2 linked regions of the Methylomonas sp. 11b genome follow. Each later gene encodes a partner of the first gene's protein in a complex. Links are inferred from orthologs where the notes say so. Each region holds a gene or a part of one and is shown in the gene's direction. Other genes may lie near its edges.

Region 1 (3,791 bases):
GAGAACGCCGAATTAGGTCCATTAGTTTTGGAAATCAATCCGCGTTTGACCAGTTCCTTTGCCGGTATCCAGCAAGCGACCGGCATCAACGTCGCCGAACAGGTTTTGCGCCTGCGGCATGCCGACCCGGTGTTGCAGGCCTGTCGAAATGAAACGGTTCAAATCAGTATCAATTAAAAAGCAGAATGAACAAACAGATTGCAGGTTGGGACATTGGCGGTGCGCACGTCAAATTGGCGTTGCTCGATGAGTCCGGGCATGTCCAGGCAGTTGCTCAGCAGGCTTGTCCGCTATGGAAGGGCGTGGATTTCTTGCATGGTACCTTGGCCGATTTAGCCGGCCAATTCGATTTGCAAGCTTGCCAGCATGCCGTGACGATGACCGGCGAGCTAGTGGATTGTTTTACCAGTCGCGAGCAGGGGGTCAATGCTATCGTTCAGGCAGTTTGCGAGCATTTCAACGCCGAGAGGGTATCTGTATTTGCCGGCTTGCGCGGCTTTTTGCCGGCAGCGCAAATTCAGTCGGCCGATTGCATGGACATCGCCTCCGCTAACTGGTTAGCCAGCTTGTTACTGGTGGCAAAGCGCCTGCCAAATGCCTTATTTGTGGATATAGGCAGTACCACTACCGATATTTTGCTGGTCGAAAATCATCAGCTCAAAGTCCAAGGCTTTACCGACTATCAGCGCTTGGTCTGCGGCGAGCTAGTGTATACCGGCATTGTCCGCACGGCGGTAATGGCAATTGCGCAAGAAGCGGAATTCAACGGTCAACAAATGGGCTTGATGGCCGAGTATTTTGCGACAATGGCCGATGTGTATCGCTTGACCGGCGATTTAAACGAAGCTCACGATCAGAGCGATACCGCCGATGGCGCGGAAAAGTCGGTTTCGGCCAGCGCCCGGCGCTTGTCGCGACTGACCGGTTACGAGTTCAGTGAGAGCGATCACGCACTCTGGGCGGCATTTGCCGAGCAGCTTAAAGCCAAGCAACATCACAAAATTAGTCAGGCGTGTGTCAGGCAGTTGCAAAAGGCAAAATCGCGCTCGGCAATCCAATTTGTCGGTGCTGGCGTCGGCCGATTTTTGGCGCGGGACATTGCTCGAGATTTGGGAGTTGAGTATCTGGACTTTAACGATTTGCTGTCATCAACCCCTAAAACCAATGGTATTGATGCTGCCGACTGCGCGCCGGCCGCCGCCGTGGCTTATCTTGCCGGCCGGTTTGGTTAAAGCCGGTGGCTGGGGTAAAATCGGTGTATTGCAAATCATGTCCTTGCGGCACATTCCGGCCGTTTAACAGCACCCCTTAATGCCTTTAGCAAAACCCATCAAACAATCGCTGCCTTATTTTCAAGACAGTGCAACATTATTTGCCCCGCTGGCGCAGCAGCCTTGGGCAGTATTTCTGGATAGCACCCAGCCGCATAGCAAGCAGGATAGGTTCGACATCATCGCCTACGCCCCAATCGCAACCCTGCAAACGCGTGGCAATATTACCCTTATCGAGCGCGATGGCGTGATTAGCGAAAGCGCGGAGGATCCTTTCGAGTTATTGAAACAGCAATTAGGTGTGCCGTTGGCCAGTGTGGACGGTTTGCCGTTCAACGGTGGGGCCATCGGTTATTTTGCTTACGATCTTGCCAGACGCATAGAGCGACTGCCGGCTATGGCCGCCGACGCCGAACAACTGCCGGAAATGGCGGTGGGCATTTACCGCTGGGCGGTGATTGTCGATCATCAGCGTCGGCAAAGCTGGTTGGTCAGTATCGATTTACCGGAAAGCGAGCAGCAAAGACTAATCGCCGAATTCAGCGCGATTTCTAAACCGGCTGACACTGCGGAATTTAAAGTGCTGCACGCGCCGGTTGCCAATATGGACAAAGATGCTTACACCACGGCTTTTCGGCGTATCAAACATTATTTGAAAGAGGGCGATTGTTATCAGATTAATTTGACCCAGCGCTTCGAAAGCCCTTGTCAGGGCGACCCCTGGCAAGCTTATCAAGTATTGCGGCAGATCAACGCCGCACCTTTTAGTGCCTATCTCAATTTCCCGGATGTGCAGGTTTTAAGTTCTTCGCCGGAACGCTTTTTAAAAGTTACCGACGGCGCGGTGGAAACCAAACCCATCAAAGGTACCAGGCCGCGTCGAAGCGACTGGGAAGAAGATCAGGCGCAGATCGAAGACTTAGTATCCAGCACCAAAGACCGGGCTGAGAATGTGATGATCGTCGATCTGTTGCGCAACGATTTGGGCAAAAGCTGCAAGAAGGGTTCGGTATGGGTGCCTAGTCTGTTCTCGGTAGAAAGCTATACCACCGTACATCATTTGGTAAGCACCGTCACGGGCCAGCTTGCCGCCGGTCAACATGCCATCGATTTATTGCGCAGCTGTTTCCCGGGTGGCTCGATTACCGGCGCGCCGAAGATCCGCGCGATGGAGATCATCGAGGAGTTGGAACCGCATCGGCGCGGCATCTATTGCGGTGCAATTGGTTATATAGGCTTTGACGGCAATATGGATACCAATATCGCGATTCGTACTCTGGTCCACAATCACGGCACGATACGTTTTTGGGCGGGTGGTGGCATTGTCAACGACTCGGTGCTGGACGAAGAATATCAGGAATGCTTCGACAAGGCCGCCGCCTTATTGCAGTTGCTCAAACAATTCAGCGCATGACTTGTGTGATCAAGCTGGGCGGCAGCTTACTGGAAACAGCAGCCTTGCCCGCTTGTTTGGCAGCAATCGCAAATCGCGCCGGCCCAATTGTTATTGTGCCCGGCGGCGGACCGTTTGCTGAACAAGTGCGTATCGCGCAAAGTCAATGGCGTTTCGACGATATCGCCGCACACCGGATGGCAATTCTGGCGATGCAGCAAATGGCCTTGTTGATCCAGAGCCTAATGCCCGAGTTTGTAATCGTCGCCGATGCGGAAAGTATACGTTGTGCGTCGCAACTCAAACCGGTGCTGATCTGGTCTCCGCAAGTCGAGCAATTAGATCAAGCCGGGATTGCCGCTAGTTGGGATATAACGTCCGATAGTTTGGCGGCCTGGTTGGCTGGCTATATCAACGCCGATGAGCTAATTATCGTTAAATCGGCGGCGATTCCGGAGCAAGCGAGTTTGCTGGGCTTACAGCAACAAGGCATACTCGACGCTGCTTTTCCACGCTTCACCGCCCAGGCACACTACAAAATCAAAGTGATTAATAAAGACCGTTTCCTGTCCCACCATGATTAATTTTATCAAAGCCATTCTGAACAAACGTTTGCGCAAGGCTTACTACCAAAGCCGCGAGTCCTTGTTGGGTCATCAAAAGCGCGACATCGTAGTGATGCAGGTTGGGCAGGCTTGCGAGAGCTTGAAGGACAGCCGGGATCAATTCGTCGATGCACTGGATAAATTTAAAAGCATCGTCAATGTGCAGGATAGTTCGATGGAACAACGCTATCAGCAGCTTAAGCGCCGCTACGATCTATGCAAGGGTAAGGCCGATCAAGTCAGTCAAAGGATTCAGGCAGTGGAAGAGATTAGCGAGGCTCTGTTCAACGAATGGGAAGCCGAGCTGGCTTTATATAGCAACCGGGCCTTGAAGGCGCGCAGCCAGCAGCAGTTGAAAAAATCTCGGCAACAATACGCTCGGTTGTTAAAAGCCTTGCAAACTGCGGAAAACCGCATGCATCCGGTATTGGCGGCGTTTCAGGATCAGGTGCTGTTTTTAAAACACAACCTGAACGCCCATGCCATCGCTGCACTGCGGCACGAGTTCATGGAAATTGGTGT
Region 2 (3,807 bases), 1.9 Mb from region 1 along the record:
ATAGTTTTAAGCCGCGCGGGTCGCTGCTGGGCGCGTTGTGCGTTACAATCGCGAGTCGCACAACCGGTTGCTTCAAGAGAATAATAATGACACCCGCCGAATTTACCGCATACGCCCAACAAGGCTATAACCGCATCCCGATCTGCCGCGAAGTGCTGGCCGATCTGGATACGCCGCTCAGCGCATATTTAAAGCTGGCCGACGGCCCTTATTCCTATTTGTTCGAGTCCGTGCACGGCGGCGAACAGTGGGGACGGTATTCGATCATCGGCTTACCTTGCAAAACCCGCATTAAAATCAGCGGCCATAGCATCACGGTCGAAAAAGACGGCCAGGACACGCAAACTTTTGAACACCCGCAGCCGTTGGAATGGATAGAAGAATTTCGGCAAAACTACAACGTGCCGGACGTGCCGGGTTTGCCGCGTTTCAATGGTGGCCTGGTCGGTTATTTCGGTTACGAAACCATCGGCTACATCGAACCGCGCCTACAACCCAGCGGCAAACCCGACCCTATCGGCGCGCCGGATATACTGTTGATGGTGTCGCAAGACTTGCTGGTGTTCGACAACCTATCCGGCAAAATGCTGTTGCTGACCCATGCCGATCCGTCGCAGGCCAATGCCTACGAGAACGCCAAAGCCAGACTCGACGAACTGGTGGTAAAACTGCGCGAACTGCAAGCCAATCCGCAAGCGCATCCGGCCGTTAAACACGTGCACGAACACGATTTTGTCTCCGGCTTTACCCAGCAAGGCTATGAAGACGCGGTGCGAAAAGCCAAGCAATACATCACCGACGGCGATTGCATGCAGGTGGTATTGTCGCAGCGCATGTCGATTCCGTTCAGCGCCTCGCCGCTGGATTTGTACCGGGCTTTGCGCTGCCTGAATCCGTCGCCGTATATGTTTTATCTGAACCTGGCCGATTTTCATATCGTCGGTTCCTCACCGGAAATTCTGGTGCGCCTGGAAGACAATGAAATCACTGTCAGACCGATTGCCGGTACCCGCCGTCGGGGCGAGACTCACGAACAGGACTTGGAACTGGAAAAAGACCTTTTGGCCGATCCGAAAGAAATTGCCGAGCATTTGATGCTGATCGACCTGGGCCGCAACGACACCGGCCGGGTAGCGAAAATCGGTAGCGTCAAACTCACCGACAAGATGATCGTCGAGCGTTATTCGCACGTCATGCACATCGTTTCCAACGTCACCGGCGAATTGCAGGAGGGCAAAAACGCCTTCGACGTACTGGCTGCCACCTTCCCAGCCGGCACCGTCAGCGGTGCGCCGAAAATTCGGGCGATGGAAATTATCGACGAACTGGAGCCGGTCAAGCGCGGCATTTATTCCGGCGCAGTCGGTTACATCTCCTGGTCCGGCAATCTGGATACCGCCATCGCCATCCGCACGGCGGTGATTAAAGATCAAACCTTACACATTCAAGCCGGCGCCGGCATCGTTTACGATTCCGTGCCGCGCAGCGAATGGGATGAAACAATGAACAAAGGCCGCGCGGTGTTCCGCGCCGTCAGCATGGCCGAAGCCGGCCTCGGAGGCAAAGCATGAGCGGCGTCAGATTGGTGATGGTCGACAATTACGATTCGTTCACCTACAACCTGGTGCAATATTTCGGCGAATTGGGTGCCGAGGTGGTGGTGGTGCGCAACGACGAAGTGACGGTGGATGACATCGAAGGGCTGCGCCCGGACAAGATCGTGATTTCCCCCGGCCCCTGCACACCCAAAGAAGCCGGTATTTCCGTGGAAACCATCCACCGCTACGCCGGCAAATATCCGATTCTGGGCGTCTGCCTGGGACACCAAAGCATTGGTTACGCGTTCGGCGGCAACATCATCCACGCTAAGCAGATCATGCACGGCAAGACCTCGCCGGTTTATCACAAGGATGCCGGCGTATTCAAAGGCCTGAGCAACCCGTTCACCGCCACCCGCTACCACTCGCTAGTGATAGAACAAACCAGCTTGCCGGATTGTCTGGAAGTGACAGCCTGGACCCAGGACGAAGCCGGAAATATCGACGAAATCATGGGCGTAAGGCATAAAACCCTGGATATAGAAGGCGTGCAATTCCACCCAGAGTCGATTCTGACCGAACATGGGCATGATATGTTGCGGAATTTTTTGGCGCGATGACTCCGACGGTCTTTAAAGAAGCGGGCTACCGCTTCTTTTTCTTCTCAAGGGAAGAACCTAGAATGCACGTGCACATCGTTTCCGAAGACGGCGAGGCCAAATTTTGGCTTAAACCGGAAATTGAGCTGGCAAAAAACTATCGATATTCCAGAAAGCAGCTAAAAGAAATCGAATCTTTAGTGGAGAAACATTACGATGAACTCATTAGCGCTTGGCAACAACATTTCCCCGGCTGAAGTGACACACATATCCAGTCACGGCGTATGGTTGCTGACTCGGACCGAAGAGTTATTCATGTCTTATGATGACTTTCCGTGGTTTAAAAATCAGCCTATCAATGCCATTCTCCGTGTTGAAGAGCCTTCACCCAATCATTTTTACTGGCCAGAAATGGATATCGACTTGACTGTGGAGATGATCAAACATCCGGAGAGATTTCCATTGCAAGCCAGTAGTCAGTCCTAAATTAACTGCATGACATCTCGATTTGCAATCCGTATCGACCGTTCATTCAAACTATCAAGGCACTACTTCGTAAAACATGGATGAGCTCTTTTCCTTGATTTGGGGAGCAATACATTGGCGATTTGTATTGTGCGTTCTAATCTCCATCGGCTTGGCGTTTTTTCTTTCATATTCTATCGAACCTTTTACATCGGGATATTGCGTGAGCTTAGTCGGTGTCGGAGCGCTCCTGGGCATATATTGGCAAGGAAAGGCTGGTTAGAACATGAAACTTTAGCCTCGCCACGCATTGACTTCCTTTAACCACTCTGTCGCCATCATCGGCGCTGGTCCTGCAGGTCTGATGGCCGCCGAAGTATTGAGCCAAGCCGGGCTCAACGTCACCGTTTACGATGCGATGCCCTCGGCCGGGCGCAAGTTTTTGATGGCTGGCAAGGGCGGCATGAATATTACCCATTCTGAATCGTTCGAGAGGTTTTTGTCCCGCTACGGTGCGAGGCGCGCCGAACTGGAACCGTTGCTTAACGAGTTTGCGCCGGACGCTTTGCGAGCCTGGGTACAAGGCTTGGGTATCGAAACCTTTGTCGGCACATCCGGCCGGGTGTTTCCCAACGAAATGAAAGCCGCGCCGTTGTTACGAGCGTGGCTGCACCGCCTGCGTTCCAACGGCGTACAGTTCCGCATGCGCCATCGCTGGCTGGGATGGACGAAAAATGAACTACGCTTCGATACGCCGGACGGCGAGCGGATTGTCCAGGCCGATGCGGTTATTTTAGCTTTGGGCGGCGGCAGTTGGCCGCAACTGGGTTCGACGGGTGTTTGGCAATCAATGCTAGCGCAGCGCGGCATCGCCGTTGAACCGCTAAAGCCGGTCAACTGCGGTTTTGAAATTGCCTGGAGTGACTATTTTCGCGAACGTTTTGCCGGCCAGCCGCTCAAGCCGGTTAGCATCTTATTCACAAATCAGAACGGCGAGACATTCAACCAGCAAGGCGAACTGACGATAGCCGAGTACGGTTTGGAAGGCGGCTTGATTTATGCGCTGTCCGCGCCGCTGCGTGATGAAATAGCCGCCAGCGGTTCGGCGTTGATACAGTTGGATTTACTGCCGGATCGCAGTTTGGCAAACATCATAGATCGTCTGGGCAAGCCGCGCGGCAAGGACAGCTTGGGCAATCATCTGC

The links.
Region 2: the proteins of pabB (region 1) and METH11B_RS0115855 are in contact, whole or in part, in a solved structure (PDB 8RP0), measured with the Escherichia coli proteins. The link is inferred for Methylomonas sp. 11b from one-to-one orthologs.

The regions. Positions count from the first base shown.
Region 1 is NZ_KI911557.1:5,161,259-5,165,049, forward strand. What follows is about bases 516-3,498. They hold pabB (aminodeoxychorismate synthase component I), read left to right. Parts: upstream 516-1,311; coding sequence 1,312-2,685; downstream 2,686-3,498. Other genes in these bases: METH11B_RS0124685 (hydantoinase/oxoprolinase family protein), read left to right, coding at 516-1,232; METH11B_RS0124700 (amino acid kinase family protein), read left to right, coding at 2,682-3,248; METH11B_RS0124705 (DUF2959 domain-containing protein), read left to right, coding at 3,241-3,498. Outside these bases: METH11B_RS0124680 (ATP-grasp domain-containing protein), read left to right, coding at 1-177; more of METH11B_RS0124685, read left to right, coding at 186-515; more of METH11B_RS0124705, read left to right, coding at 3,499-3,791. UniProt on the Escherichia coli protein: Part of a heterodimeric complex that catalyzes the two-step biosynthesis of 4-amino-4-deoxychorismate (ADC), a precursor of p-aminobenzoate (PABA) and tetrahydrofolate.
Region 2 is NZ_KI911557.1:3,289,877-3,293,683, reverse strand. Bases 364-3,362 are described here. They hold METH11B_RS0115855 (anthranilate synthase component II), read left to right. Parts: upstream 364-1,567; coding sequence 1,568-2,158; downstream 2,159-3,362. Other genes in these bases: METH11B_RS0115840 (TIGR03862 family flavoprotein), read left to right, coding at 2,913-3,362; METH11B_RS28670 (DUF2442 domain-containing protein), read left to right, coding at 2,354-2,623; METH11B_RS28675 (DUF4160 domain-containing protein), read left to right, coding at 2,221-2,394; trpE (anthranilate synthase component I), read left to right, coding at 364-1,571. Also shown: more of trpE, read left to right, coding at 87-363; more of METH11B_RS0115840, read left to right, coding at 3,363-3,807. UniProt on the Escherichia coli protein: Part of a heterodimeric complex that catalyzes the two-step biosynthesis of 4-amino-4-deoxychorismate (ADC), a precursor of p-aminobenzoate (PABA) and tetrahydrofolate.